Regions from separate parts of the Arthrobacter sp. P4_H3 genome, predicted to be linked through region 3. Evidence: riboswitches for the same ligand, from Rfam matches in the RefSeq annotation. Region 3 holds a riboswitch; each other region holds the start of a gene.

Region 1 (7,650 bases), on a different contig from region 3:
ACCGCGTGGGTCCGTTCACGTAGATCCGGTGCGGATCCAGCAACTGGACGCGGGCTCCCAGCTTGTTCAGCTCAGTCAGGTAGATCGCGCGATTCTCGTAGACCCAGTCGTGGATCATCGTCTGGCCTTCGGCGTTGGCGGCAATGACGGCAAAGAACGGCAGGTTATCGATGTTCAGGCCGGGAAACGGCATCGGGTGGATCTTGTCCGCGGGGGCATGCAGGGCGGAAGGCTTCGTGGTGACGTCCACCAGCCGGGTGCGCCCGTTGCGGGCAAAGTACTCCCCGGAGATCTCCAGTTCCTGGCCCATCTGTTCCAGGGTGGCGAGTTCGATTTCCATGAACTCGATGGGGACACGGCGGACGGTGACCTCAGAATTGGTGACGATACCGGCGGTGATGAGGCTCATCGCTTCGATGGGGTCCTCGGACGGGAAGTATTCGATGTCGACGTCGACGGACGGCTGCCCGGTGATCTTCAGGGTGGTGGTCCCCACCCCCTCGATCACAACGCCCAGCCGCTGCAGATAGAAGCAGAGGTCCTGGACCATGTAGTTGGGGCTGGCGTTGCGGATGACCGTGGTTCCGCGGCGGTGCGCAGCGGCCATGATCGCGTTTTCGGTGACCGTGTCACCGCGTTCGCTGAGCACGAAGGTGCGGTTGTCGCCGTCGGCCGGCGGAGCCTGTACGGAATAGAAGCCGGACTTGGCTTCTACCGAAAGGCCGAACTGGCGAAGAGCCTGCATGTGCGGCTCCACAGTTCGGGTGCCCAGGTCACAGCCGCCCGCGTACGGAAGGCGGTACTCTGCCGACTCGTCCAGGAGCGGCCCCAGCAGCATGATGACGCTGCGGGTGCGCCGGGCGGCCTCCACGTCCATGGAATCAAGGTCCAGGACGGCGGGGCGGCGGAGCTGCAGGTCGTTGGCGTTGAGCCATGTGCACTCGACACCGATGCTGGTCAGCACCTCGACAATCCGGTTCACTTCCTCGATCCGGGCCAGCCGCCGCAGCGTGGTGGTGCCGCGGTTGATGAGGCTTGCACAGAGCAGCGCCACGCCGGCGTTCTTGCTGCTGTTGACGTCCACGGAACCGGAGAGGGTGCGGCCGCCCTCCACCCGAAGATGTGTCATCTGCGGCCGGCCGACCTTGACGATGCTGCGGCCCACAATGGCCTCAAGCCGCTGGATCATTTTCAGGCTGAGGTTCTGCTTGCCCTGTTCCATCCGGGCGATGGCGCTCTGGCTGGTTCCCAGCTCGGCCGCCAGCTGCCCCTGGGTCCAGCCTTTCTCGCCGCGGGCATCGCGGAGCAGCAGGCCTACGTGTTCAGCAGTCTCTTGAGTCATACGACGAAAATATCACGCATGAGCTATTCGGCCATGCGAATCGCCGGAAAATGCATTTGAACTCACGAAATATCCACTTCGTGCGATATGTGCGGGGTCGAACGCACAACGGTTTCCGCCGGACCCGGGCTAGGGATACTTGTCCCCATTGCCCGCACCGCCGCCGTGGCGCAGGATGAAGTAACGCATCTCTAGGGGGAAGAATGGGCTTGTACGGCCCCGCGCCAGGCCATGACCCGGATTTCAACGACGAGTCCCGGACGGCGTCGTGATGAACCGGTCCGCGCAGCGATCCGAACCCCGAACCATTTTCCTGGTTCTGCTCTCGCTTGTCCTGACGTTCGCCGTTGGCGCCTGCTCCCCTGGAGGAACCACCATGCCTGAAGGAATCGACAATCTGAACAGCCGGGTGCTGGAAGCGGCGACCACGGGCACGGAGCTGAGGCTGGCCGATGCCACCGACTTTGACTGGGACGAGGCCGGCTTCGTCACCGAGGGGACACCCGCGAAAGACATTGAGGCTGCGTTCGGCGAGGCGGTCACGGGGGAGAACCGCTACACGGCTTCCCCGGCGCTGTTCATCTTCCTCAAGGACGGCAAGGTCGCCAAGGCCGTTCGTATTATTCCGGATGCCTTCTTCGGTGGGGATGCAAAGAAAAAGTACGGGCGCGACGTCGTGCTTACGCCGCCGGAAGGCCACAGGGGATTCCTCAACTGGCGCGAATAATGCTGGCCCGTGACCACTCCGAGGCGGGCCCGGGCGGTCTATTGCTGCTCGAGGAACACCATGTTCCAGGTCCCCGCCCCGACTGCCGCGGAGACGGCCGCGGCGGCAATGAGGAGCCCGCCGAGCACCACCCAGATATCCAACGCACTGTACGTCGATTCGCGCGCCCAGGTCCGTTGCGCGCCGCCAAAACCGCGCGCTTCCATGGTGACCGCGAGCCGTGAAGCCCGGCGGATGGCCTGCACCAGGAGGCCGAAGCTCTGCCCGAGCGTCGCCCGGAGACGCTGCGCGGGGTTCCCGTGCGAGCCCACGCCCCGGGCGCGCCGGGCCATGCCGATGGTCTGCCATTCCTCCGCCATCAGCCCGACCAGCCGCATGGCCGCCAGCGTGCCAAGGACAAAGCGGTGCGGCAGCTTCGCCTTCTGGGCGAGGGCATCCGCCAGGTCGGTGGGATCCGTACAGCTCATCAGCAGCACCGCGGGAAGGGCGATCGCCAGTCCCCGCAGCAGGAACCCCAGCCCCAGCTCCAGCGAGCCTTCGCTGATGGACCAGATGCCGACGTCGAGCAGGATCCTTCCGGTGTCCGGCGCCAGGATCGAGGTGCTCCAGCCGCCCAGCGCGGCCGCCACGATCAACGGCCACCCGCGCTGCCACAGCAGCGCGACGGTCAGGCCGGCCAGCGGGAAGAGCAGCAGTTCGAAGGCCAGCGCCACGGAGGCGGACACCCAGTCGATGGACAGCGCCAGCACCACGGTCATGAGCATCACGACGCCGAACTTGGCCAGCGGATTGGCCCGGGTGAGCAGGGCATGGTTGGCGTGCAGGGTCAATGCTTCCCTCATGGCGCGGCCACCTCCGGATTGCGCGGGCCGGGTTCCTGCGCAGCAAGATTGAGCTGGGGCGCACCAAGTTTCAGCTCGGTGCCGCCCAGGACGTCGCTGAACTCCTGGTCGTGGGTCACGGACACCACGGCCGTGCCGGCGTCGAGGAGTTCGGAGAGGAAGGACGCCAGTTCCGCCCAGGTGTTGGCGTCCTGACCGAACGTGGGCTCATCGAGGATCAGCACCCTGGGATGGGCGGCCAGGACGGTGGCGACGGACAGCCTGCGCTTCTCGCCGCCTGAGAGTGTATAAGGGTTCGCATCCACGAGTTTGGTCAGCCGGAGGCGTTCCAGCAGTTCGTCCACGCGTTCCTCTCCGTGACCGAGGTGCCGGGGGCCGAACATCAGCTCGTCCAGCACCCGGCCGGTGACGAACTGGTGCTCCGGCTCCTGGAACACGGTTCCGATCCGCGCGATCAGCTGCTCCGCCTTCCATTTGTACGGGTCGATTCCGGCGCCGTCACTGAGCTCGACCGTGGCGGATACCTTACCTTCCACCGGCTGGAGCAGCCCGGCGAGGGTCAGGGCGAACGTGGATTTCCCGGAGCCGTTGGGGCCGGTGATGGTCAGCGCCTGACCGGCCCGGACCTGCGCCGTGATGCCGGACTGCACCGGGACCGGCGGAACGGTTTTGAAACGCCGGCGGCGGGGACGCTCGCGGGATACTGCCAGGCTTTCCGCGGCCAGCAGCAGGTCCCCGCCAGCGGGCATTCCGGCACCGTGCCCACCAGTGGCACCCGGCACTCCTGCGGCACCGGAACGCGTCCGGGTGGCGGGCACATACCCGGGCACCCAGACGCCGGCGGCTACGAGCACGTCCCGGGCCTGCGCCAGGACCTGATCCGGGGACCCGTCCAGGAGCACTGCGGATTCCGTGGCCGATCCCGGCTGCAGCACCACGATCCGGTCCACGAGGTCCTTCCACACGCCCACGCGATGCTCCACCACCACCAGCGTTGCCCCCGTTTTGTCCAGGCACCGGCCCACGGCGTCGCGGACCTCCAGCACACCGGCGGGGTCGAGGTTGGCCGTGGGTTCGTCCAGGAGCAACAGTCCCGGGCGCATGGCGAGGATGCCGGCCAGCGCCAGACGCTGCTTCTGGCCGCCGGACAGGGCCGACGTCGGATGGTCCAGCGGCAGGTGGGCCAGCCCGACGTCGTCGAGCGCCTCCCCCACACGCTTCCAGATGTCCCCGCGCGGTACGGACAGGTTTTCGGCGCCGAAGGCGACGTCGTCCCCCAAACGGGAGAGGACCACCTGCGTCTCCGGGTCCTGCTGCATCAGCCCCGCCCGCCCGCGCTGGGCGCGCGGCGGGGCGCCGTCGATCAGCAGGGCGCCCGTCTCGTCGGAGTCCTCGGCGTCCGGGGTGCCCCCGTGGTGGGCGCCGGCGTCGCTGTCACCGAGCACTCCGGCAAGGGCATGCAGCAACGTGGACTTGCCCGCGCCGGAGGGGCCGAGGAGCAGTACGCGTTCGCCCGGCTGAATGTCCAGGTCGAGGCCATGGACTGCCGGCTGGGACCGGCCGGCGTGCCGCCAGCCCCAGCCCCGCGCCGTGACCGCTGCGGGGCGGACGCTGTCGGTAAACGTCATGAGCAGTGTGCCGTCATCAGGAGAAGACGGGCTCCGTGGCTGCCTTGCGGGAGGCGAAGGAGCTCAGCACACCTGTCCTGGCCAGGCCGCGCGTGGCGATCCAGGACAGCCCCCCGGCGATGATGGCGCCCGAGATGGCGGTGAAGATGATGTAGGCCAGCTTGTCACCGGCAGCGTACGCGATGTTCCAGCCCCACGGCGCGAACGCATCGTTCAGTCCGCAGAAGAAGCCTGCAGCGGCGCCGGCCAGCAGCGAAACGGGCAGATTGAACTTCTTGTAGACGAACACGGCGAAAATGATTTCCGCGCCAAGGCCCTGGACGAAGCCGGAGAACAGCACGGACGCACCGTACTGCGAGCCCATGATCAGTTCCCCGGTGGCAGCCACGGTTTCGCAGAAGATGGCAGCGCCCGGCTTGCGGATGATCAGCATGCCTAGGACGGCGGGAATCATCCAGCCGCCGGCGATGAGGCCGGTCAGCGGCGGGTAAACGGCGTTGATGGGCGGTGAAACAGCGGCGGCACCCTGGGACCATGCCCAGAAAATAACGCCGCCGGCCACGGCGATCAACGCGGCAACAACAATGTCCACCACGCGCCAGCTCTTCTTGCCGTGGTGCAACGTCTGCTTTGCAGAAATATCAGTCATGTCTTCCTCCTGAGGTACAGGAGGGGAGAGTGCTTCCCGGCCGGACCGCGGCTTCCGCCGCCTGCTGCCGGACACTCTGAGAACTCGACTCCCTTGCGCCGGTACTAACCGGATCAGGTTCGAGGGTCTGCGGCTGTCCGCACTCTCAGCGCCCGCCTCCGGTTCCCCTGGACTGCTCCAGTGATGCCCGACGGCGACGCTCCCCTGTCGTATCAAATCGCCCTTGTGGGCGTTGATCAGTTTACACCCGGGAGCCCGCGAAATCCCGGGGGAAGTTGTCACAATCGGGTGGCCCGCCGCCTTGTTCCGGGGGAAGGCTGACCATGCTCCGCGCACCGAGGGGGCTAGGCTAGGGGAAGCCCTGTTTCCGCCGTCTTAGGAGTACCTGGAATGAGTCTTTTCATCAAGCTGCTTGGAACCGGAGTGAGCCTGCTGGCCGGATTCGCCGGCACCAAGGCCGTTGACGTCATCTGGGAAAAGGTCACCGGCAGGAAGCCGCCCAAAGGCGACAAGGATGACGTTCCCACCACCCTGCGCAGCGCCCTGACCTTTGCCCTGATTTCGGCAGCCGTCAGCGCGATCATCCAGGTTTTGGCCAACCGCGGCACCCAGCGTGCCATCACCCGCTTCGCCAAGAGCCAGGACATCGTCTAGCCCACACCCTTATTGGAATTTTTGTCCAGATAATGGCCGATGAGCGGGCTCGAAGTCGCGTTATCTGGACAAAAACTCCATGGGAAGTTAGGCCCGGCCGCTTGCTTCGTCGTCGTCCGCGTCACGTTTGTCGGCGGCTTTCTGCACCACGGCTTCCAGCTCGTCCGTGGTGAGGAGTTCCCTGTGCAGGTGCTTGGTGCGGTAGCCGGCCCTGCCCACCATGTGCGCGGACACCGGCACGGTGAGCACCTGGAAGATCCACGCCACGAACAACACGGGCCACACCCACCAGGTCCGCAGCTGCAGGCCCACCGCTGCCAGAAGCAGGAAGAGGCCCAGCACCTGGGGCTTGGTGGCGGCGTGCATCCTGCTCATCAGGTCGGGGAAGCGCAGCAGGCCAACGGCCGCGCCGAGGGACATCACGGCGCCCACCACCATAAAGACGGCTGAGACCGTGTCGATGACTGTGTCCACACCGGAAACCTCAGGATTCATTGGGCTGCTCCCGCCGGTCCGCCACGAAGCGGGCCACGGTCACGGACCCGATGAACCCGATGATGGACAGCGCCACGAGCAGCATCAGGTTGTTCAGGTGCCGGTTGACGGCCATGTCTATGCAGAGCGTGGCCCCGATGATGGCCAGCAGCACGTCGGAGGCGAGGACCCGGTCCAGCAGGGACGGGCCGATGGCGATGCGGACAATTGCCCCGGCCGCCGCGAGGGACAGGATCCCAGCCGTCACGGTCAGCACGATCTCCATCATGAGCCCACCTCCTGTTTCAGTTCGGCAAGTTCCTCTTGGGTGCCCATGATCCGGATCAGCCCGGCCTCGGTGTCGCGGACTTCCTTACGCAGGCTCATCACGTCGTCCCCGTTGCGGACGTTCAGTCCATGGATGTACAGGGTGGACGTGGAGCGGTCCACCTCCACCACCAGGGAGCCGGGAATCAGTGAGATGACGTGGCCGGTGGCGGTCACCATCAGGTCCGAATGGCTGCGGAGCTGGACGGCCACGACGGCGTTGCTCACCTTAGGACCGCGGGCCACGGCTAGGTAGAGCACCTGGAAGCTGGCGGCCACCACCTTGCCCAGGAACACGACCGCGAACGGGACGGCACGCACCACGCTGAAGCGGCCGCCCAGTTCCACCGGGGGCAGGTAAAACAGCCTGGCCACCACCACGGCGATGAGCGCCCCGAACAGGAGGTTGCCGGGGCTGAAGTCCTGCCAGAGCGCCGCCCAGACAAACACCAGCCAGACCAGGAGCGGCAGCTCCTGCCGGATCGAGATCCGCCGTCGGCTCATTTCTGCGCCTCCTGCGGCGCAGGTTCAAACCGGGCAGGTTCAAACCGGGCAGGTTCAAACCGGGCAGGTTCAGGCTGCATAGGTTCAGGCTGCATAGGTTCCGGCTCGGCAATCGGGGGCACCGGCGCGTTCCCGCCCAGCACCGCCTGGATATAGCCGGACCGGTCCAGCATCTCGACGGCGGACTGGTCCGCCACCCGGAACAGCGGCCCGGCGAAGACGGTAAGCGCCACGCCGAAGATCACCAACCCCAGGGTTGATCCCACCATGGTCCGCGGCAGGAGCGTGACGTTGCGCTTGCCCGCGCGGTCGCCCGAATCGGAGTCCTCAGGGGAGGCCAGCAGCACCGGATCCGGGTTCTCGGCGTCCTCGGGCTTGCGCCAGAATGCACGGTTCCATACGCGGGCTACGGCAAGCAACGTCAGGAGGCTGGTCAGGACGCCGCCGATCACCAGGGCATAAGCCAGCGGTGTGCCGAGCTCCACGCCCGCCTGCATCAGCCC
Region 2 (7,650 bases), on a different contig from region 3:
GCGCCCGACGGCGGCAATCAGCTCCAGCGCACCGGCCGCCGTGGGCGTCTTGTAGACGGTCACGAGGCCGCCCAGCCGGTACCTCCAGTCGGGAAGGTCCGCCAGCGCGGCGTCAATCCGTGGTCGGGTAAGAACGTCTTCCTTGCCGGTCACCGTTGGCTCCCTTGGATGGTCTCGGACTGCCTAGAGGAACTCCGCCCGGCCTTCCATGGCCGACGACGCCAGAGCATGCTCGCGACGCGGAATCCGGCCGGCCGCTTTCGCCAGCCTACCGGCGATGACCGCGTGTTTGAAGGCCTCCCCCATCATCGCCGGGTTCTGCGCCCGGGTGACCGCTGTGGCCAGCAGGACGGCGTCGCAGCCCAGTTCCATGGCGAGCGCCGCATCGGACGCGGTGCCGATGCCGGCGTCCAGCACCACGGGAACGGATGCGCGGGAAACAATGAGTTCGATGTTGTGCGGGTTCAGGATGCCCAGGCCGGTACCGATGGGTGAGCCGAGCGGCATCACGGCGGTGGCTCCGAGGTTCTCCAGCCGCAGCGCCAGCACGGGGTCGTCGTTGGTGTAGGCGAACACCTTGAACCCGCGGTTGACGAGTTGCTCGGTGGCGTCCACCAGCTCCACGGCGTCCGGCAGGAGCGTGTGTTCGTCGGCAATCACTTCAAGTTTGACCCAGTCCGTTTCCAGCGCCTCCCGCGCCAGTTCCGCCGTCATGACTGCGTCCCTGGCCGTGAAACACCCGGCGGTGTTGGGCAGGACCCGAATGTTGTGGTCCACCAGGAGCTGGAACAGCGAGCCTGTTTCGGCCGGCGAGTAGCGGCGCATGGCCACGGTGGTCAGCTCCGTGCCGGAAGCGATTAGTGCCGCGCCCAGCCCGTCCAGGCTGGGCGCACCGCCGGTGCCCATGATCAGCCGGGACCCCAGCGGAACACCGTCCACAATGAAGGGGTCCGCCGCCTGCTGTGCCTGTGCCGTGCCGGCAACAGTACTTCCTGCCATGATGCTCAACCTCCCTGTACCGCTGTAACGAGTTCGACGTCGTCGCCCTCGGCGAGCGCCGTGACGTACCACTGGCTGCGCGGCACTACCTCGGAGTTTCTCGCAACCGCCACTCCCAGTTTTTGGCCGTCGGCAGCCTGCCCGTTGGGGGCGAGGTTCCTGCCGGTGACCTGGCTGATGAGGGTGGTGACGGACGCGCCGTCGTCGACCGCGTGGACCGTGCCGTTCAGTTTGATGTTCATGCTGTTTCCTTGTTCGGGTCAATTGTGACTGTGGTTGCGGACGGTGCCGGAAAACGGGAGAACCGGTCAGGCCGGAACGGCGCCCAGCGCGGGTCGGCGTTGCCGTCCATCAGCTGCCTGCAGATGGCAGCGGCCGCAGGCGTCAGCAGGACGCCGTGACGGAAGAATCCGGTGGCAATGATCAGCCCTTCAATGTCCCGGCCGGTGCGGGCGTCCGCGACCCGCCCCAGCAGCGGCGCGTTGTCCGGCGTTCCCGGACGGGCCCTGGCGGTGGCTTCCAGGAGCTCCAGTTCAGCGACGGCCGGCACCAGCACCTGCGCGTCGCGGAGCAGCTGGTAGACGCCGCCGGCTGAAACGGCGGTTTCGGCAGGTGCCGCCGGTTCAGTGCCGGTGCCTTCAACGTCCGCAGCGGCGAGGGCGTCTTCGCGCTGCGTCGCCCCGATCACCACCGTTCCGTCCTGCCGGGGAACGATGTAGACGGGGATTCCGTGGACCATGCCGCGGACAGTTGATGTCACCAGCGGCTGCAGGTAAGCGGGAACACGCAGGCGCAGGATGTCACCGTACACCGGGCGGAGCGGCAGCCTCAGGCCTGGTGGCAGCCCGCCCAGTGCCGCAGACCCCAGCCCGTTGGCAACGATGGTCTCCCCGGCGTTCACGGTGCCTCCCCCGGCCAGGCCGACCCCGCTGACCCGCCCGTCCTCCCAGAGCAGGCCGGCGGCCCGCTCATGCACGGCGGTACCTGCCAGGGACTCTGCGATCAGGGCGAGGAGCCGGCGGGGATCCACCTGGTGGTCGGCCGGAATGTCGAAGGCGCAGGAGATCCCGGGGCTCAGCAGCGGCTCGCGGGCCCGTGCTTCCCTGACGGTCAGCGGTTCCACTGTGAGGCCGCTTGCCTGCTGGACTCCCCGCAGGTCGGCAAGCGCCCGGCGGTCGGCGGCGTCGGCCCCGACGGCGAGGGTCGACGTCGTGAGGTAGCCGGTGCCGGCGGCTCCGGCGCCGGTATCCTGCGCCTCGAGGCCTGCGGCGAAGGCGGGCCACAGCCCCGAGGAGTGGAGCATGAGTTCCAGGAGCTGTTCCTCCTGGTAATGGAGTTCGCTCACGGGCGCCAGCATGCCGGCGGCGGCCCAACTGGCGCCAGTACCCGGTGCGTCGTCGATGAGCACCACGGACCTGCCGGACTGCCGGGCTTCCCAGGCGATGCCGTGGCCGATGACCCCTCCGCCGATGACGGCGACGTCGGCGTTGATTTCCCGGGCGCGTGCGGCGGGAAGGCCTGCTGCGGGTTGCGGGTTCATTGTCATCCTTCCCTACGCCGGTACTAACCGGATCAGGTCAAGCGGTCGGCTCTGACGCCCTCTCAGCCCTGCAGCTTTGTGACAGCTGCGGCGGGCTCCCGCGGTACCACCCCAGTTTAGAGGAACTAGGCTGGTGACATGACCGAGCACGCCGTCCTCACCAGCGCCCGCCTGTACCTCTGCACCGATGCCCGCACCGACCGGGGCGATTTCGGGGACTTCGTCGATGCCGCCTATGCCGGCGGCGTTGACATCATCCAGCTCCGGGACAAGAACCTGGAGGCCGCCGAAGAGCTCGAGCTGCTTGAAGTGCTGGAGGCTGCGGCACGCCGCCACGGCCGGCTGTGGTCGGTCAACGACCGCGCCGACATCGCCTCGCTCGCCGGCGCCCCGGTTCTCCACATCGGGCAGAAGGACCTTCCCCTGGCTTCGGCCCGGAAATTCCTCGGCGATGACGCCGTGATCGGCCTGTCAACCCACAGCCCGGAGCAGATCGACGCCGCCATCGCCGACTCTGCCGGTCCCGGCGGACTGGACTACTTCTGCGTGGGGCCGGTGTGGGCCACTCCCACCAAGCCGGGCCGGGCCGCCGTCGGCCTCGACCTGGTCCGCTACGCGGCCAGTGCCATCGGCAAAACAACAGGCAAAACAGCTGACCGCGCGGATGGAGCGACCGCTGGCGGTTCGCCGCTGCCGTGGTTCGCCATCGGCGGCATCGACCTGGGCAGCGTTGAACAAGTCGTGGCTGCCGGAGCGCAGCGCATCGTGGTGGTCCGCGCCATTACCGAGGCAGACGACCCGGCCGCAGCGGCCAAGTCGCTGTTGGAGGCGCTCGACGCCGGCCAGCAGGACGTCTAGCCGGTCAGGCCGAGCTGCGTCATACGCCGTGAATGGTTCCGCGCCAGGCCGGAGATCAGCCCGCTGACCAGCTCTTTCGCTGTGGCGTTGTCCTCGCCGCCGATCAGGCTTGCCAGGAAGGCGTGCTCGTAGCTGACGCGCTGTGCCTGGGTCAATGCTTCGCCCAGCAGCCGCCTGCCCCAGAGCGCAAGTCTCGACGCGAGCCTGGGGTCATCGGCCAGGGCGCTTTTGAGCCGTTCGCGAAGGACCTCGGTGGTCTCTTCGGAGTCCTGGATCTGTTCTATGAGTTCGCGCGTGGCGGAATCCACATACTGCGAGATGGCCCGGTAAAAGTCGGCTGAGACCGTGTCGATGACGTAGGCCTTCATCAGGGATTCGAACCAGTCCGCCGGGCGTGTCCGCGAGTGGAAGTAGTCCACGGCAGCCTGGAACGGCAGCATGGCGTCCTCGGCATCGATGTTCATACTGGCCAGCCGGGAGCTCACCAGCTCGTAGTGCCGGAACTCAACCACGGCAATCCTGCCAAGTACGGCGCGGTCGTGGAGGGTGGGCGAATACCGCGCGTCCGCGGAGAACCTCTCGAAGGCCGACAGCTCCCCGTAGGCCATCATTCCGAACAGGTCTGCGACGAAGCGGTTGTAACGAGCGGTGTCAGCCGGGGATGAGCTCATCAGCCAAGACTAATGGCGCAATTCGAGCTAATCTGACTTTCGTGTCACATCATCGCCTGTCTCCAAGTGTCCACGAGCAGACCAACCGTCTGGCCGAGGCGCTGCACGCGCTCCGGACGGAATTAGAGCTTCCCGGCCCCTTCCCTGATGATGCCCTTCAGGATGCGCTGGCGGCCATTGCGGAGCACAAGATGCCTGACTTCGACCTCACGGACGTGGAATTCCTGACCATCGATCCCCCTTCCTCGACAGACCTGGACCAGGCCCTGTTCATTGAACGGTCCGGCGGTGGCTACAAGGTCCTCTATGCCATCGCCGATGTGCCATCCTTCGTGCAGCCAGGCGGGGCACTCGACGCCGAAACCCGCCGCCGCGGGCAGACCTTCTACGCCCCCGACGGGCGGATCCCGCTCCATCCGGAAATCATCAGCGAGAGTGCCGGCAGCCTGCTGGCGGGCCAACTGTGCGCCGCGTTCGTCTGGGAGTTCGAGCTGGATCAGGCGGCGCATGTGCAGTCCGTGCTGGTGCGCCGGGCCAGGATCCAGAGCCGGGCGAAACTCAGCTACAGGAGCGTCCAGGAGGACCTCGATTCGGGCGCGGCCGGCCCGGTCCTGCAGCTCCTCAAGGAGGTGGGGCTCAAACGCGTGGAACTGGAGAGGCTGCGCGGGGGCGCCAGCCTGAACATGCCGGACCAGGAAATCGAGCAACTGCCCGACGGCGGCTACCGCATCGTCGCCGCGCCTTCCCTCCCGGTGGAGGACTGGAACGCGCAGATCTCCCTGATGACGGGCATGGCGGCCGCGGACCTGATGCTCGAGGGCAAGGTGGGCATCCTGCGCACCATGCCGGCGCCGGACGAACGCTCCCTCCTGCATTTCAAGCGGCAGACGCACGCCCTGGGAAAGCCCTGGGACGGCCAGGCCAGCTACGGCGAGTACCTCCGGTCCCTTGATCCCACCGACCCGCAGCAGCTGGCCATCATGCACTCCGCCGGGATGCTGTTCCGGGGCGCCGGCTACACGCCCTTTGACGGCACCGTTCCGGATGACGCCATCCAGTCGGCCATCGGGGCGGCATATGCGCACACCACTGCCCCGCTGCGCCGGCTGATCGACCGTTTTGTCCTGGTGATCTGTGAAGCGCTGAGCAACCGCACGGCTGTTCCCGGCTGGGCCCGGGAGGCACTCCCCTCCCTGCCGGAGATCATGGCCGCCTCGGACCAGCTGGCAGCGCGGATGGAACGCCTTGCCCTCGACACGGTGGAGGCGGCCCTGCTCATCAACCACGTCGGGCAGGAGTTCGACGCGGTGGTCATCTCGGGGTCGAAACCGGGCAAGCCGAACGGCAACGGCGGCAACGGGAACGGCAACGGACCGTCCGGCATCATCCAGATCGCCGACCCCGCGGTGACGGCCAGGTGCCCCGGCGAGCTCGAATCCGGCACCACCGTGCGGGTCAGGCTGCTCTCTTCGGACATCGCCACGCGGGAGATCAAGCTGGAACTGGTGGACTGACTTGCGCGGCGTGCCCGGGGGCGTCAGTCGGGGATGGTTGCGCTCAACGGCTAGACTGAGTGAGTAGTAATGGATGCCCGGTCGTTGATTTCCTTGATTTACGAATTCAACAAGCCCGCCCCTACGCGATCTTGAGACACACCAGCTGGTCCCCAGTGCCAGCATTTAGATAGCCCGCGATCGGCTTCCACTGGATTTGCTTGCGCGCTCGAGCGTGCTCCGGAACGGCCTTGCGGCCGGCCCCGTTGAGCAGGCGGCGCCAATGCCCAAATGAATAAGGAAACTCCCCTGTGAGTGAATTGCACACGCACCAGCTTCTGACCGACGACTCCGGAACGGAATCGATCGAGCCGGAAGAGACCATCATCTCGGACGAAAAACCTCATGAGATCGAGGAGAAGTCCTTCGCCGACTTCAACGTCCGCGCCGACATCGTGGAATCCCTGGCCGATGCCGGGATCACCCACCCCTTCCCGATCCAGGCGATGACCCTGCCGGTGGCACTTGCCGGCCACGACATCATCGGCCAGGCCAAGACCGGCACCGGCAAGACCCTGGGCTTCGGCATCCCCGCGCTGCAGCGCGTCGTGGGCCGCGACGACCCCGGCTTCGACAAGCTGGCAGTCCCGGGCGCCCCGCAGGCACTCGTGATTGTGCCGACCCGTGAACTGGCCGTCCAGGTGGCCAAGGACCTGGAGAACGCCGCCAAGAAGCGCAACGCCCGCATCGCCACGATTTACGGCGGCCGCGCCTATGAGCCCCAGGTGGATGCCCTGCAGAAGGGCGTCGAGGTTGTTGTCGGTACGCCCGGCCGCCTGATCGACCTGTACAAGCAGAAGCACCTGAGCCTGAAGAACGTCAAGATCGTCATCCTCGACGAGGCCGACGAAATGCTGGACCTCGGCTTCCTGCCCGATGTCGAGACGCTGATCGCCGGAACCCCGGCCGTCCGTCAGACCCTGCTGTTCTCCGCAACGATGCCCGGCCCGGTCATCGCAATGGCCCGACGCTACATGACCCAGCCCACCCACATCCGTGCAGCCGACCCGGACGACGAGGGCCTCACGAAGCGGGACATCCGCCAGCTCATCTACCGCGCGCACAGCATGGACAAGATCGAGGTCGTATCGCGCATCCTGCAGGCCCGCGGCCGCGGACGCACCATCATCTTCACCAAGACCAAGCGCACCGCCGCCAAGGTGTCCGAGGAACTGGTGGATCGCGGCTTCGCTGCGGCCGCCATCCACGGCGACCTCGGCCAGGGTGCCCGCGAGCAGGCCCTCCGGGCCTTCCGCAACAACAAGGTTGATGTCCTGGTGGCCACGGACGTCGCTGCTCGCGGCATCGACGTGGACGACGTGACGCACGTGATCAACTACCAGTGCGTCGAAGACGAGAAGATCTACCTGCACCGCGTAGGGCGCACCGGACGCGCCGGCAACAAGGGCACAGCCGTCACGTTCGTTGACTGGGACGACATGCCGCGCTGGGGCCTGATCAACAAGGCCCTTGGCCTGAGCGTGCCCGAGCCGGTGGAAACCTACTCCTCCTCGCCGCACCTGTTCGAAGAGCTGGACATCCCCGAAGGCACCAAGGGCCGGCTGCCCCGCGACAAGCGGGTGCTGGCCGGTGTCGATGCCGAGGTCCTGGAGGATCTGGGCGAGACCGGCAAAAAGCCCGGGCGCGGCGGCGCAAGGGACAGCGGCCGCGACAACGCAAAGGACGGTGCCCGCGGAGCCGGACGGGACAGCGGACGCACAGGCGGGCGCGATACCCGCCGCAGCGGCAGCGAGGCCGCCGGACGCTCCGGGGACCGCCGTCGTCGTACTTCCGACAGCAGCACCGCAGCCGCTCCGGCAGCCGAGGCGGCACCCGTGGTCGCGTCGGCTTCCGCGCCGGCCGAGGTGGACCGCGCCACCCGCGCCCGCCGCCGCACGCGCACGCGCCGCCGCAACGGCGAAGTGGTGGCCGGCGGAAACGCAGCGCAGGACGGCGCGCAACGTGGCAACACCGAGGCCTAACCCCCTCAATGACTGACACCGTCTGGGCGCCGGACGGCAGCAACCTG
Region 3 (7,650 bases):
GCGACCAGGATCTTGAGCTCACCGGAGGGGAAGGCGACGACCCGCCCAACACCGTGACCCGTGTCCGTGCCCCGCGCGCCGTCAGCGAGGCGCCGGTCAACAACCGCGTCACATCCGTCAAGGGCTCCACCCGGCTGGAGGCCAAGAAGCAGCGCCGCCGCGAATCCCGCGATACCGGACGCCGCCGCACCGTCATCACCGAGGCCGAGTTCCTGGCCCGCCGCGAGTCCGTGGATCGTCAGATGATCGTCCGCCAGCGCGACGACAGAATCCAGATCGGCGTCCTCGAAGACGGCGTCCTGGCGGAACACTTCGTGTCCAAGACCCAGCAGGACTCCCTGATCGGCAACGTCTACCTGGGCAAGGTCCAGAACGTGCTGCCGTCGATGGAAGCCGCCTTCGTGGACATCGGACGCGGCCGGAACGCCGTGCTGTACGCCGGTGAAGTCAACTGGGACGTGGTCAACCTCGAAGGCAAGCAGCGCCGGATCGAGAACGCACTGAAGTCCGGCGACTCCGTGCTGGTCCAGGTCACCAAGGACCCGGTCGGCCATAAGGGCGCCCGCCTGACGAGCCAGATTTCCCTGCCGGGCCGCTACCTCGTCTACGTTCCCGGAGGTTCCATGACCGGAATCTCCCGCAAGCTGCCCGACGTCGAACGCAACCGCCTCAAGCGGATCCTCAAGGACCGCCTGCCGGAGGATGCCGGCGTCATCGTCCGCACCGCAGCCGAGGGCGCGTCCGAGGAAGAGCTCACGCACGACATCAACCGCCTGCGCGCCCAGTGGGAAGGGATCGAGGGCCAGGCAACGTCCACCAAGATCCTCGCTCCGGAACTGCTCTACGGCGAACCTGACCTGACCATCAAGGTGGTCCGTGACGTCTTCAACGAGGACTTCTCCAAGCTGATCGTCTCCGGCGAGGAAGCCTGGGACACGATCGAGGCCTATGTCACCTACGTGGCTCCGGACCTCGTGGGCCGGCTCGAGAAGTGGACCAAGGACACGGACATCTTCGCGGCATGGCGGATCGACGAGCAGATCCACAAGGCACTCGACCGCAAGGTCTTCCTGCCGTCCGGCGGTTCCCTGGTCATCGACCGCACCGAAGCCATGACCGTGGTGGACGTCAACACCGGCAAGTTCACCGGCAGCGGCGGCAACCTCGAGGAAACCGTCACCAAGAACAACCTGGAAGCGGCCGAGGAAGTCGTTCGGCAGCTCCGGCTCCGCGACATCGGCGGCATCATCGTCATCGACTTCATCGACATGGTGCTCGAATCCAACCGCGACCTCGTGCTCCGCCGCATGGTGGAGTGCCTCGGCCGCGACCGGACCAAGCACCAGGTGGCCGAGGTGACCTCGCTGGGCCTCGTGCAGATGACCCGTAAGCGGATGGGCACCGGGCTGCTGGAAGTCTTCGGCGAGCAGTGTGAAGCCTGCGCCGGCCGCGGCATCGTCACCCACGACGAGCCCGTGGAACACCGCCGCGCCAACGTTGTGGCCGCCGAGCATCACGTACCGCGGACGGAGAGCCAGCCGGCCCCGCGGACGGAGCGCAAGAGCCGCCGCCGCGGCAAGGGCGGTCAGGCTCCCGAGGCCGCTCCGCTGACGCCGGCCGCGGTCCATCACGAGCCCACCGATGCCGAGCGCCACGCCAAGGCCGAAGCTACCCGCGCTGCGCTGGCCAACATCGCCGCCGCGGCGCACGCCGCCCACCTGCACGACGCCGAGGCCGGCCATGCCGCCCCGGCGGCTGCCGCTGCCCAGGCGGCAGGGCAGGCACACGCTGTCCAGTCAACGCCGGCGCAGTCCGCTCCCGCCACGGCGCGGCCCGCCAAGGTGTCCGACGCCGAGGCGGCTGCCGCGGGGCGGCCGGCCGCGGTCCTGACTTTCGGCGGCGAAAAGGTTGCGCTTCCGTTCGTTGAGCACGCAGGGGAATCGCCGGCCACCGGTGCGGCCCTGACCCTCGACCGCCTGGCCGAGGCGTTCGCGCACCTTGGCGAGCCTGCAGCGGCTGAGCGCGCCGCGGCACCGGCTGAGCAGCCTGTTCCGGCGGTCCAGGCCCCGGCAGCCCGGGTTCCGGAAACGCGGGCCCCGGCAGCAGCCCAGGCTGCTGAAGCCGACTACACGGACCACACTGCGGTGCAGGGCCGGGCGCGCCGTCCGCGCCGCAACCGGAGTGCCAGCCGTGCCCAGGGCGCAGCGAACGAAACGTCCGTGGAACATCACGAGACCGCTCCGGTAGCCGCGGCAGGGCACTCCCATGAGGCGAAGGCACCGGAACCGGCACAGAAGGATGCGCGGGCAAAGGCTCCGGCCAGCGAACCGATCATCCTCGGCGTGGGAGTCCCGGCCTCCGAGCTCTGATCCCACCAGCCGACTGACACCGCGGGTGCGGTCCGAACCGGGCGTAGTAATACGCCGGATTCGGGCCGTACCCGCGAGTCCGTTAAAGGAAAACGGCTAGGCTAGGGGACTGACACGGGGTGCCGCGCACAGGGCCGGCTGAGATCCACACCCGTTGAACCTGTCCGGCTAGCACCGGCGAAGGGATGTCTCCTTTGTCTTCATCATTCCTGCCCACCCCTGCCTCCACCACGGAGGCCGGATCCACCCTGGACACCGGCCTGCGCGCTACCCCGCGGGTGCTGGCCATCGCCGGATCGGACCCGTCCGGAGGGGCGGGGATCCAGGCGGACCTCAAGAGCATTGCCGCCAACGGCGGCTACGGCATGGCCGCCATTACCGCCCTGACGGCACAGAACACCCACGGTGTCCGGGCCGTCCACGTTCCGCCGGCGGACTTCCTGACCGCCCAGCTTGAGGCCATCAGCGATGACATCAGCATCGACGCCGTCAAGATCGGCATGCTGGGTGACTCCGCGGTGATTGCCGCCGTCCGCAACTGGCTGGCAAAGTCCCGTCCCGGCGTCGTGGTTCTGGACCCTGTCATGGTGGCCACCAGCGGTGACCGGCTCCTGCAGGAGGCCGCCGAAGCGGAACTGCGTGAACTCCTCCCACTGGCCGACCTGATCACGCCGAACCTCGCAGAACTCGCGATGCTCCTCAACGAGCCCCTCGCGGGCGACTGGGAGGCGGCACTGGCCCAGGGCAAACGGCTTGCCGCCCAGGCCGGCACCACCGTGCTGGTTAAAGGCGGACATCTCGACGGCGGGGAATGCCCGGACGCGCTCGTCAACACCGAAGGGCTGCTGGCCCAGGATGTGGTGGTGGTCGACGGTGACCGGATCGCCACCCGGAACAGCCATGGGACCGGTTGCTCCCTGTCTTCCGCCATGGCCACCGTGCAGGCAAGGCTGGGGGACTGGGAGGCGTCCTTGCGGGCTGTGAAACCGTGGCTGCAGGGGGCGCTCCGGGAGTCCGGTGTGCTGGACGTGGGGACGGGCAACGGCCCGGTCCACCACTTCCACCATCTGGCGCCCAGGGGGCAGGACGTGCCGGCGGAAGGCCGGTTCGCCGCGGTGCTCCGGCAGGACGCTGGGCCGGACTTGGACGCCATCTACGGGCTGGACTTCATCCGCGGCCTGGCCGACGGTTCCCTCACGGAACGCCATTTTGCCTATTACCTTGCCCAGGACGCCCTTTACCTGAACGGCTATTCAAGGGTGCTGTCGCGTGCGGCCGCGATCGCCCCCACCGAGGCCGAGCAGCTGTTCTGGGCGCGGTCGGCCCAGCAATGCCTCGAAGTCGAGTCCGAACTGCACCGGACGTGGCTGAGCACGCGGACGGTGGACTCCGGACTGGGGCCGGTGACCAAGTCCTATGTGGACCACCTGCTGGCCTCGTCTGTTTCCGGCAGCTACGGAGTGCTGGTGGCAGCGGTACTCCCGTGTTTCTGGCTGTACGCCGAAGTGGGGGCCACGCTGCACGGGCAGTTCCTGGCCGCAGGATCGCCGTCCGGCCACCCGTATGCCGACTGGCTGCGGACGTACGCGGACGAGGAGTTCGCCGCCGCCACCAGGCAGGCGGTGCGGATCACGGACGACGCCGCCCGGGCTGCCTCGGAAATGGAACGGCAGGCAATGCGGGTGGCCTTCCGGCAGTCCTGCCGGTACGAGGTGAAGTTCTTCGACGCGCCGCGCCTGCACGCTGAACCGGAAAGCCTTCCAAAGCCGGTAGGATAGTGGGGCACGGTTCCGGAAGTCGTTGCAGTGGCAGGCCGTAATACACGGAGTGTCGCCTATCACGTACTACCACCGGAGCCAGCCTCATTTGCGGCCGAAGGCAAAATTAGCGTATTCTAGATCTTCGGTGCTTACGCCAACACTTGGGTTATGACCCCGGATCAGACTGTTTGGAATGACAAACGGAATTGTTCGTGGGATAACTCATGGGTTCCCCCGGGGAATCCACCGGCGTTGAGGCACAGCGTGAGCCAGGCCAAACAATTGGACCCAGGTTCCGCACGCAAATCTAGTAATAAACGTCGAGAGAAGTGAGTTCCCCAGTGGTGTACGCGATTGTCCGCGCAGGCGGCCGCCAAGAGAAGGTTTCCGTTGGAGACTTCGTTACCCTGAACCGCGTCCCCGGTGGAGCCGGCAGCACCATTGAGTTGCCCGCACTGCTCCTGGTAGACGGTGACAAAGTCACCTCTGCCGCTGCGGACCTGGCCAAGGTAACGGTTACGGCTGAGATCCTTCAGGACCTTCGTGGTCCGAAGATCGTCATCCAGAAGTTCAAGAACAAGACCGGGTACAAGAAGCGCCAGGGTCACCGTCAGGAACTGACCAAGGTCAAGATCACCGGTATCAAGTAACCTTCCGTTACTTTTCAGGTTTTCAGCAGATTCCCCAGAATTTTTAAGGCAGGCATTTCAAATGGCACATAAAAAAGGCGCGAGTTCCACTCGCAACGGTCGTGACTCCAACGCCCAGTACCTCGGCGTCAAGCGCTTCGGCGGCCAGGTAGTTTCCGCAGGCGAGATCATCGTCCGCCAGCGTGGCACCCACTTCCACCCGGGTGCAGGCGTTGGCCGTGGCGGCGACGACACCCTGTTCGCACTGACCCCCGGCGCCGTCGAATTCGGCACCCGCCGCGGACGTCGAGTCGTGAACATCGTTGCTGCTGCAGCTGCAGAGTAACAACAAGATCTGAACCGGTGGAGCGGGCCATTGATGGCCCGCTCCACTGTTCTTTTAACCGCATTACAATCAATTTGGGCGTCCAAGACGGTCAGGTTATGCACAGAGGAGATTCACGTGGCGAGCTTTGTAGACCGGGTAGTACTGCACGTATCCGGCGGTACCGGCGGTCACGGCTGTGTCTCCGTCCACCGCGAAAAGTTCAAGCCCCTGGGCGGTCCCGACGGCGGTAACGGCGGCGACGGCGGCGACGTCATCCTGCGCGTTGACGCCCAGACCACCACGCTGCTGGACTACCACCACGCACCCCACCGCCATGCCACCAACGGCGGACCCGGCATGGGTGACTGGCGCGGCGGGAAGAACGGCGAAACGCTGATCCTCCCCGTTCCGGAAGGAACCGTAGTCAAGACCAAGGACGGCCGCGTGCTGGCCGACCTCGTCGGCGAAGGCACTGAGTTCATCGCGGCCGCTGGCGGCCCGGGCGGTTTGGGCAACGCCGCGCTGTCCTCGCAGAAGCGCCGCGCCCCGGGTTTCGCCCTGCTCGGCATCGAAGGCGAATCCAGCGACATCGTCCTGGAACTGAAGTCCATTGCGGACATCGCACTCGTGGGCTTCCCGTCAGCGGGCAAGTCGAGCCTGATCGCCGCCATGTCCGCGGCACGCCCCAAAATTGCCGATTACCCCTTCACCACCCTGATCCCCAACCTGGGTGTGGTGCAGGCCGGCGACGTCCGCTTCACCATCGCCGACGTCCCCGGACTTATCGAAGGGGCCAGCGAAGGCAAGGGCCTGGGCCACCACTTCCTGCGACACGTAGAGCGCTGCGCAGCTTTGGTCCACGTTTTGGACTGCGGTACGCTGGAATCTGAGCGCGATCCGCTTTCGGACCTGGCCATCATCGAAGCCGAGCTCGAGAAATACGCGGTTGACATGAGCTTCGCCGGCTCCGACGGCGAGGTTGTCCCGCTGAACCACCGTCCCCGGCTGGTGGCACTGAACAAGGTCGACCTGCCTGACGGCAAGGATATGGCCGAGTTCGTCCGGCCCGAGCTTGAATCCCGCGGCTACCGTGTGTTCGAGATTTCCGCGACGAGCCACGAAGGCCTGCGACAGCTGGGCTTCGCCATGGCAGAGATCGTCAAGGCCGCCCGGGACGCCGTGGCTGCCACGCCGCCCAAGGTGCACGCACCCGTGCTGCGCCCCAGGGCAGTCAACGAGACCGGCTTCAAGATCCGCCGCGAAGAGAAGAACCTTGAGCCGCTGTTCCGCGTGTTGGGCGACAAGCCCGTGCGCTGGGTCAAGCAGACCGACTTCACCAACGAGGAAGCCATTGGCTACCTCGCCGACCGCCTGGCCAAACTGGGCGTGGAAAACGAGCTGTTCAAGCAGGGCGCCGTGCCCGGCGACACCGTAGTGATCGGTGAAGACGACGGCGTGGTGTTCGACTGGGAGCCCACCATGATGGCCGGCGCCGAGCTGCTCGCCTCTCCGCGTGGCACCGACGTCCGCTTTGCCGACATCGGCGACCGCCCCACCCGCGGGCAAAAGCGCGACGAACAGCAGGAGCGCCGCGACGCCAAGGCTGCGGCCCGGGCTGAACTTGAAGCCGAGCGCAAAGCCGGCATCTGGACTGAATCAGTCAGCGGGCGCCGTGCCGCACGGCCGCTTAAAGAAAGCGGACTGACCACCGAGAATGAGGAGTGAACCCCCACACGTGACCGATAATTCCGCAATTGTCATCGAGGAACCCAGGACCGACGACCGTAGCGTGCTCGCGAGGGCCCGCCGCATCGTCGTCAAGGTTGGATCATCGTCGCTCACCAGCATCAAGGGTGGGATCTCAGAAGAGGCGCTGATCCAGCTGTCGGATGCGCTGGCCGCGAAGAGCAACGCCGGCACGGAGATCATCCTTGTTTCCTCCGGCGCCATCTCCGCCGGCCTGGCACCGCTGGGCCTCGTGAAGCGCCCGCGGGACCTTGCCACCCAGCAGGCGGCTGCAAGCGTCGGGCAGGGGCTGCTGATGGCCCGCTACACCCATGCCTTCGCAGCGCACGGCGTGACCGTGAGCCAGGTGCTGCTGACCGCGGATGACCTTATGCGGCGCAGCCACCACATGAACGCCTTCCGCGCGCTGAACCGGCTCCTGAACCTGGGCGTCGTGCCTGTGGTCAACGAGAACGACACCGTGGCCACGCACAAGATCCGCTTCGGCGACAACGACCGGCTCTCCGCCCTGGTGGCGCACCTGGTCCGCGCGGATGCCCTGCTGCTGCTCTCCGACGTCGACTCCCTGTATGACGGCCCGCCGTCGAAGGGGGCCAAGCGGATTCCGCAGGTGGATGGCCCGCAGGACCTTGAAGGCGTCAACATCGGCAAGCCCGGCAAGGCCGGAGTCGGAACCGGCGGAATGCAGACCAAGGTCGAGGCCGCCACCATGGCAGCGGATTCGGGAATCCCCGCCCTGGTCACCTCCACCGCCAATGCCGCGGCGGCCCTAAGGGGCGAGGACGTCGGAACCTGGTTCACCGTCAACAGCGGACGCA
Region 4 (7,650 bases), on a different contig from region 3:
TGTGCCAGATCAACGCCGGGATTTCGACTTGACACGCAGCGGCCCGGTCAGGACGACCAGACGTACAGCCCGGTTCGGGCATTGGGGTCCACGCTGCCGGCAAGCTGGGCAAGCCTCTGGACATAGCCGAGGGCCTCCTCGGACCCGAAGGGCATGTCCTCCTCCGCCGCCCATCTGGCCGCCACATCCTCCAGGATGTTGCCCTCGCCCTCGGTCTCATAGCTGAGGAGTTCCGCCAGCGCGCGGACCATGGCCTCCGGCACGCCCAGCAGTGAATCGCTGGCCACATCCACCATGGCCAGTTCGTAGTCCGCGCCCGCCGCGTGCACCGCTGTGCCAGCCAGGTCGCCGAGCTGTTCAATTTCAAAATCGCTGATGTCCGGAATCCGTAGCGCCTCCGGAGCCGCAGGCCCCCCGCCGTCGAGTACCCCCGCGCGCTTGAGCGCCTCATCGTGGGTGGAAACAAAGATTTCGGTGAAACCCATGGAAATCATCCTCATTCCGTCGGCGGTGTGATGGTCCTGACGAGCAGCTTTGCGGCTGCCCGGGGCCTTCCGGATTCAGCCTAACCCAGATGGACTTGCTGGTCAGCGCACCCTTAGCGGACCGCGACGCGGATCCGGTTGCGCCACGGATCCTCGAACCGCAGCTCCGCCCCCGTGTGGTGGGACTGGACGCCGGCCACCCGCAAACGGTCAGCGAGCGCGCCGACGTCGTCCCCCTCGGGAACTTCGATCAGGACTTCACCCAGGCCCAGCGTGTCCTGCCGCGGCCCTGCGCCCCTGCTGTTCCAGACGTTCATGGCCATGTGGTGGTGATAGCCGCCGGCCGAGACGAACAGGGCCTGCCCGTGCCATCCTGCAGTTTTCTCGAAACCAAGCGTGCCCACATAGAAGTCGTGCGCTGATCGCACATCGCCGACTTGGAGGTGGACGTGCCCGACGCCGGCCCGCGTCTCCCGCTGACCGCTCACCGCCTCCTCGGTCAGGTGTTCCTGCAGGAACCTCTGCGGCGGCAGGGCAAGGCTGTCCATGACCACGTTGCTGCCCTCCCAGGCCCAGGCCTCACGCGGGCGGTCCCAGTAGAGCTCGATGCCGTTGCCCTCCGGGTCGCTGAAGTAGAAGGCCTCGCTGACGAGGTGGTCCGCGCTGCCCGTGAACAGACCCGGTTCGTACCGGGCTGCGGAGGCCACCGTGGCCGCGAGCGACGCCCGGTCCTCGAACAACAGCGCCGTATGGAACAGTCCGGCCTCACCCCGGGCGGGAAAGTTCAGTCCGGGGGCCGGCGCGAGGTGGACCAAGGGCCTTCCGCGCCGGCCAAGGTACATGCCGCCGTCCTGCTCGGCCACCGGCTCCAGCCCGAGCGCCCGCTGGTAATAGTCCGTCATCAGCTTCATGTTCCCCACCTTGAGCATCACCGTGCCCATGGCGAGATCTGCGGGCAGCAGGTCCTTGCTGCTGGATTCTGCGGTCATGGCAACTCCAAACTCACGAAACTCCGCCACCGGCGTCCGGCGACGATTACATAGAGTTAAATTACTTGAAGCTTCAATTTATTCCTAGCGGAGCTGAGTGCCCCGAAGAACGATGTGTTTGAGATCCCGCAGCGTCGCCGGACTGATCCGCGGGTCCTGTGCGCACAGCACGACGTCGGCACTGGCGCCTTCCGCGATGCCGTCAGCCCCCAGCCATTCCCGCGCTGCCCATGACGCCGCGTCCAGCGCCGCTTCCGGCGGCAGGCCGGCAGCATGCAGCGCGTGGATCTCGTCCACGATCCGTCCGTGGCCGATGACACTGCCCGCATCGGTCCCGGCGTAGATCGGCACGCCCGCTTCGTAGGCTTCCAGGATCCGCTCGTTCCGCCCCTGCCACAGCGCCCGCATGTGCGCCGCGTAGCGCGGGAACTTCGCGTCGGCCCGGTCAGCGATTTCGGGAAAGGTCGCAATATTGATGAGCGTGGGAACAATCGGGACGCGCTGTTCCACGAACCGGGGCAGATGCCGCGGGAGAAGGCCTGTTCCGTGTTCGATGCAGTCGATGCCGGCGTCGAGCATGTCATCCAGCGTGTCCTCGGCGAAACAGTGCGCGGTCACCCTGGCGCCTTCATCGTGGGCGGCGCGGACAGCGTCCCGCACCACGGCGGCGGGGAACGACGGCGCTAGGTCGCCGGCGCCCCGGTCGATCCAGTCCCCCACCAGCTTGACCCAGCCGTCGCCCGCGAGTGCCTGCTTCCGCACTGCCTCGACCAGGCTGTCCGGTTCAACCTCGACGGCGAATCCCCGCAGGTAGCGGCTCTTCCTGGCAACATGCCGGCCGGCCCTGATGATCCTGGGCAGTTCGGGGCGGTGCTGGAGCCAGCGGGTGTCGTGCACGGCGCCGGCGTCGCGGACCAGCAGGGCGCCGGCGTTCCGGTCCGTCATGGCCTGCTCTTCGGCCAGGGACTCGGTAACGTCACCGGCGGGTCCGAGCCCGATGTGGCAGTGCGCATCCACCAGGCCCGGCAGGACCCAGCCGTCCAGCACAACATCAGCGGGAACGGCCGGCCGCTTGAACGTCAGCCTGCCGTCGACAGCCCAAAGGCCATGCCGTTCCTGGTCCGGGGCGGTGAGCACGGTCCCGCTGAATTCGATAATGCCAGCCATGGTTCAAGCCTAGTCCGGCGGGCTGCCGCCGCCGGACTTGAGCGCCATGTGACAAGGGCACCGCCCGGCCCTGTGGTAGCTTCGTTTACGACCACACGGGTGCCCTTGCAGGGGCTGAGATCGGGCTGACGCGGCCTGCGACCGTTGAACCTGTCCGGGTAATGCCGGCGAAGGAAGTGAGTATTCCGTGAATACACAAGAAACACAGCTGATCCCTGCCCAAAACGACGCCGATTCCGGCAAGCCGGGCACGATTGAAACGCAGTCCCTGAAGTCCCATTCGTTGGCGTTCATCGCCGACGAGGCCACCGGGATCAAGGTGCCGGTGACCGAAATTGCCTTGGAGGACTCTCCGGGCGGCGCCGCCAACCCCCCGTTCCGGGTGTACCGGACAGCGGGGCCCGGAAGCGATCCCGTGGTGGGCCTGGAACCGTTCAGGACCCGGTGGATCGAATCGCGGTCCGACACCGAGCCCTACAGCGGCCGGGAACGGAACCTGCTCGACGACGGCAAGTCGGCAGTGCGCCGCGGCGCCGCGTCCGCAGAGTGGAAGGGCGCGCAGCCGGTGCCCCGCCGCGCCGTCGAGGGCAAGACTGTCACACAGATGCATTACGCACGGCAGGGTGTGGTGACGCCCGAGATGCAGTTCGTTGCCCTCCGCGAGAACTGCGATGTGGAGCTGGTCCGCAGCGAAGTGGCTGCCGGACGCGCCATCATCCCCAACAACATCAACCACCCGGAATCCGAACCGATGATCATCGGCAAGGCCTTCCTTGTGAAGATCAATGCCAACATCGGCAACTCGGCGGTTACCAGCTCCATTGCCGAGGAAGTGGACAAACTGCAGTGGGCCACTCAGTGGGGCGCCGACACGGTGATGGACCTCTCCACCGGCGACGACATCCACACCACCCGGGAATGGCTCATCCGCAACTCCCCGGTCCCGATCGGCACGGTACCGATCTACCAGGCCCTGGAGAAGGTCAACGGCGAGGCCAACGCCCTCACCTGGGAGATCTTCCGGGACACCGTGATCGAGCAGTGCGAACAGGGCGTGGACTACATGACCATCCACGCCGGCGTGCTGCTCCGCTATGTTCCGCTCACGGTCAAGCGGGTCACCGGAATCGTGTCCCGGGGCGGCGCCATCATGGCGGGGTGGTGCCTGGCGCATCACCAGGAAAACTTCCTGTACACCCACTTCGACGAGCTGTGCGAAATTTTCGCCAAGTACGACGTCGCGTTCTCGCTGGGCGACGGACTGCGGCCGGGTGCGACGGCGGACGCGAACGACGCCGCCCAGTTCGCCGAACTGGACACCCTGGCCGAGCTGACGCAGCGCGCTTGGGAGTTCGACGTGCAGGTGATGGTGGAGGGCCCCGGCCACGTGCCGTTCCACCTGGTCCGCGAGAACGTGGAACGCCAGCAGGAACTGTGCAAGGGCGCCCCGTTCTATACCCTCGGGCCCCTGGTTACGGACATAGCCCCGGGCTACGACCACATCACCTCCGCCATCGGCGCCACGGAAATCGCCCGCTACGGCACGGCAATGCTCTGCTATGTCACACCCAAGGAGCACCTCGGGCTTCCGAACAAGGACGATGTCAAGACCGGCGTGATCACCTACAAGATCGCCGCCCATGCGGCCGACCTCGCCAAGGGCCACCCCGGCGCGCATGAACGTGACGACGCGCTGTCCAAGGCCCGGTTCGAATTCCGCTGGCGGGACCAGTTTGCCCTGTCGCTGGACCCGGTCACCGCGGAAGCGTTTCATGACGAGACGTTGCCTGCCGAGCCGGCGAAGACTGCTCATTTCTGTTCGATGTGCGGTCCCAAGTTCTGCTCGATGCGCATCAGCCAGGACATCAGGGACGAATACGGTTCAGCCGAGGCCCAGACGGCCCTCGCCGAGATGGCTGCCGGCATGCGCGAGAAGAGCAACGAATTCCTTGCCGCGGGCGGCAAGGTCTACCTGCCGGAGCTTAGCCTTCCCGACCCGAAGGGGCCGGGCGCGCGCAGCACTGCCGGTGAAGGAACCGCTAAGACGCCTGTGAGTGCTGACGCCGGCTGACCTCTGCGATGAACGACCGGATGACCCGGTCGCCCTCCACCGAGTCCTGAGGCCGGTGTCCGCCCGCGGCAACGCGGTGCAGGGCACCGGTTTCGCGCAGGTAGCCGGCGATTTCCTCATAAAGCGGTTCCCAGCCTCCGGTGAGCACCAGGGTGGGGACTCCCGGCACGATCTGAAGCGGAGCCTCCCACGGAGGTGCCTGCAGCCGGAGCCGGCGGGCGGCGCTCCGCGCCTCCGGCGTCGCCGGGTTGTCGCTGTGCACGGAGAACGCCCGCCGGACGAACTCCCGCTGGAAGTCATCGTCTGCGAGCTGGTGCCGCACATCAAACAGCGGCTGCATGAGGGCACGGTGTGCGGCGGTGGCCGGCAGTTCGGCAGTCAGGGACAGGCAGGCGGGCTCCACGAGGGTGAGTGAATGCACCAGGGCCGGTTGTTCGACGGCCGCCATCATGGCCGCAATGGCACCTTGGGAATGCGCCACAACATGCCCGCCGGCAGCGCCCCGGCCCTCGTCAGCCAAAGCACCCAGGACAATGTCGGCGTCGGCTTGGAAGTCCGATTCGAGGGGTTCCGCGGCAGTGTCAAAGCCATGGCGGCGAAGGAACAGAGCGTCGTAGGCCAAGGCCATGCCGTGCTGCTTGGGCCACGCGGCGGACCCGAAGGCCCCCGAGCCGTGGACGAACACTACGCGCTGCTTAAACATGGACCAACCCTATGGCAATCGCCGGACATTCCGGCCAGCAGACACCGGAGTTGCCCGTACGGGTGACTTCGCCGCCAGGAACTACTTGCTCCCGCCGAGGAACTTGTCGAAGCCCTTGGGCAGGTTGAGCTGTGACGGATCAAAGTCCGCTCCCTGCTGGCCGAACGCGGCGCCGCTGGGAAGTGCCTTCCCGGCATTCGCGCGCCGGGCCTCGGCGTCGCGGAGTTCCTGGGCCGCCTTGGCCGGGTTCCCGGACTTGGCCTTCTTCTTGGGCGCGCTCTTGACACCCTTGCGGGCACCTCCGCCGCTGCCCATGCCCGGCATTCCGGGCATTCCGGGCATCCCGCCGCCAGCTGCCATCTTCTTCATCATCTTCTGCGCCTGGGCAAACCGCTCCAGCAGGCCGTTGACGTCCGAGACGTGCATACCCGAGCCCTTGGCGATGCGTGCCCGGCGTGAACCGTTGATGATCTTGGGGGCAACGCGCTCGTGCGGGGTCATCGAGCGGACGATCGCTTCCACCCGGTCGATTTCGCGTTCGTCGAACTGCTCAAGCTGCTGTCGGATGTTCTGCGCGCCCGGCATCATCATGAGCATTTTCTTCATGGAGCCCATGTTGCGGATCTGCTGCATCTGGGCCAGGAAGTCGTCGAGCGTGAAGTCCTCCTGGTCGGCGAATTTCTTCGCCATCCGGGCGGCTTCGTCCTTGTCCCACGACTTTTCGGCCTGTTCGATCAGGGTGAGGACGTCACCCATGTCGAGGATGCGGGACGCCATGCGGTCCGGGTGGAACAGCTCAAAGTCGTCCACGCCTTCGCCGGTCGAGGCGAACATGACGGGCTTGCCGGTGACCGACGCGACGGAAAGGGCGGCACCGCCGCGGGCGTCGCCGTCGAGCTTGGAAAGCACGATGCCGGTGAAGTTGACACCCTCATCAAAGGCGAGCGCCGTGTTGACGGCGTCCTGGCCGATCATGGAGTCGATGACGAAGAGCACTTCGTTCGGGACAATGGCCCGGCGGATCTGGCGTGCCTGCTCCATCATTTCGGCGTCCACGCCGAGCCGTCCCGCAGTGTCCACGATGACGACGTCGTGCAGCTTCTGGCGCGCTTCTTCGACGCCGGCGCGGGCGACCGCGACGGGGTCGCCGGCTGGGTGATCCAGCTCGGTGGAGGTGGCGCCCGGGTGGGGGGCGAAAACCGGAACCCCGGCACGCTTACCCACCACCTGGAGCTGGGTGACGGCGTTCGGCCGCTGAAGGTCGCAGGCAACCAGGATGGGGCTGTGGCCCTGGGACTTCAGCCATTTGGAGAGCTTGCCGGCGAGGGTGGTCTTGCCGGCGCCCTGGAGGCCGGCCAGCATGATGACGGTGGGGCCGGTCTTGGCCAGGCGGATGCGCCGGGTTTCGCCGCCCAGGATCTCAACCAGTTCCTCGTTGACGATCTTGACGATCTGCTGGCTGGGGTTCAATGCACCGGAAACCTCGGCACCGAGGGCACGTTCACGCACCCGTCCCGTGAATTCCCGCACCACGGACACGGCAACGTCAGCGTCCAGCAGGGCCCGCCGGATCTCGCGGACGGTGGCATCAACGTCCGCCTCGGTGAGGCGGCCCTTGCCACGGAGATTCTTGAAGGTTGCTGTCAACCGGTCAGAGAGTGAATTGAACACGCGCCGTGCACTTCTTTCAGTGGATCTACAGCTGGCGGCCGGTGCGGCTCGCCAGAGTCGTGACTGTTGTTGGCCTGGACCAACTGCCTCGACAACGGGACTCGACTATCTAGGGTACCAAGACAGCCCTTCAAGATGGCATGCTGGCAGGATGGCCAGCCAAACAACTGTAAAAACCCTGCTCATCCTTGGTGCGTCCGGGGACCTCACCGGCAGGCTGCTGCTGCCGGGACTAGCCCGGTTGGCCGCCAAAGGGCGGGCGGCCGGGCTCGCGCTCGTGGGGGCCGGCTCGGATCCGTGGACGCCGGAACAGTGGCTTGAGCGTGTGGAGTCGTCCTTCGCCGATTCGAACTCGCAGGCAGACGCTGCGGGCAAGCGGGAGCTCAAGCGAATCGCCGGAACAACCGCTTACCACCAGCTGGACGTGACGGCGGGCGGGGAGCTCGCCGCCCTGTTGTCCGGCCTTGAGGCTCCGGTGGCTGTCTACTTCGCGCTTCCGCCCCACGTCAGCCAGAAGGCGTGCGAAGTGCTGGCCCCCGGGGACGTTCCAGCGGGCACGAGGCT

Evidence for each region. Region 3 has a riboswitch for thiamine pyrophosphate ahead of thiD (bifunctional hydroxymethylpyrimidine kinase/phosphomethylpyrimidine kinase). Riboswitches for the same ligand answer to the same signal wherever they lie in the genome.
Region 1: it holds a riboswitch for thiamine pyrophosphate, as region 3 does, so the genes downstream of both, AC1DRE_RS10275 (ECF transporter S component) here and thiD (bifunctional hydroxymethylpyrimidine kinase/phosphomethylpyrimidine kinase) in region 3, are expected to answer to the same signal.
Region 2: it holds a riboswitch for thiamine pyrophosphate, as region 3 does, so the genes downstream of both, thiO (glycine oxidase ThiO) here and thiD (bifunctional hydroxymethylpyrimidine kinase/phosphomethylpyrimidine kinase) in region 3, are expected to answer to the same signal.
Region 4: it holds a riboswitch for thiamine pyrophosphate, as region 3 does, so the genes downstream of both, thiC (phosphomethylpyrimidine synthase ThiC) here and thiD (bifunctional hydroxymethylpyrimidine kinase/phosphomethylpyrimidine kinase) in region 3, are expected to answer to the same signal.

What each region holds. Positions count from the first base shown of each region.
Region 1 is NZ_JBFUKK010000005.1:452,572-460,221, forward strand. It holds gene AC1DRE_RS10255 (UDP-N-acetylglucosamine 1-carboxyvinyltransferase) at 1-1,342, opposite strand, end outside; gene AC1DRE_RS10260 (hypothetical protein) at 1,719-2,069, shown strand; gene AC1DRE_RS10265 (energy-coupling factor transporter transmembrane component T family protein) at 2,108-2,911, opposite strand; gene AC1DRE_RS10270 (ABC transporter ATP-binding protein) at 2,908-4,539, opposite strand; gene AC1DRE_RS10275 (ECF transporter S component) at 4,556-5,188, opposite strand; TPP riboswitch at 5,261-5,404, opposite strand; gene AC1DRE_RS10280 (DUF4235 domain-containing protein) at 5,579-5,842, shown strand; gene mnhG (monovalent cation/H(+) antiporter subunit G) at 5,930-6,337, opposite strand; gene AC1DRE_RS10290 (MrpF/PhaF family protein) at 6,327-6,605, opposite strand; gene AC1DRE_RS10295 (Na+/H+ antiporter subunit E) at 6,602-7,147, opposite strand; gene AC1DRE_RS10300 (Na+/H+ antiporter subunit D) at 7,144-7,650, opposite strand, start outside.
Region 2 is NZ_JBFUKK010000002.1:22,866-30,515, reverse strand. It holds gene AC1DRE_RS03530 (4a-hydroxytetrahydrobiopterin dehydratase) at 1-153, opposite strand, end outside; gene AC1DRE_RS03525 (thiazole synthase) at 184-999, opposite strand; gene thiS (sulfur carrier protein ThiS) at 1,005-1,241, opposite strand; gene thiO (glycine oxidase ThiO) at 1,238-2,545, opposite strand; TPP riboswitch at 2,532-2,651, opposite strand; gene thiE (thiamine phosphate synthase) at 2,678-3,397, shown strand; gene AC1DRE_RS03505 (ferritin-like domain-containing protein) at 3,394-4,068, opposite strand; gene AC1DRE_RS03500 (RNB domain-containing ribonuclease) at 4,110-5,582, shown strand; gene AC1DRE_RS03495 (DEAD/DEAH box helicase) at 5,873-7,603, shown strand; gene AC1DRE_RS03490 (DNA-methyltransferase) at 7,612-7,650, shown strand, end outside.
Region 3 is NZ_JBFUKK010000001.1:636,595-644,244, reverse strand. It holds gene AC1DRE_RS02960 (Rne/Rng family ribonuclease) at 1-2,369, shown strand, start outside; TPP riboswitch at 2,475-2,572, shown strand; gene thiD (bifunctional hydroxymethylpyrimidine kinase/phosphomethylpyrimidine kinase) at 2,555-4,147, shown strand; gene rplU (50S ribosomal protein L21) at 4,471-4,779, shown strand; gene rpmA (50S ribosomal protein L27) at 4,841-5,104, shown strand; gene obgE (GTPase ObgE) at 5,222-6,811, shown strand; gene proB (glutamate 5-kinase) at 6,801-7,650, shown strand, end outside.
Region 4 is NZ_JBFUKK010000002.1:375,571-383,220, reverse strand. It holds gene AC1DRE_RS05060 (hypothetical protein) at 48-485, opposite strand; gene AC1DRE_RS05055 (VOC family protein) at 599-1,474, opposite strand; gene AC1DRE_RS05050 (amidohydrolase family protein) at 1,559-2,641, opposite strand; TPP riboswitch at 2,727-2,834, shown strand; gene thiC (phosphomethylpyrimidine synthase ThiC) at 2,829-4,712, shown strand; gene AC1DRE_RS05040 (alpha/beta fold hydrolase) at 4,681-5,415, opposite strand; gene ffh (signal recognition particle protein) at 5,497-7,086, opposite strand; gene AC1DRE_RS05030 (glucose-6-phosphate dehydrogenase) at 7,238-7,650, shown strand, end outside.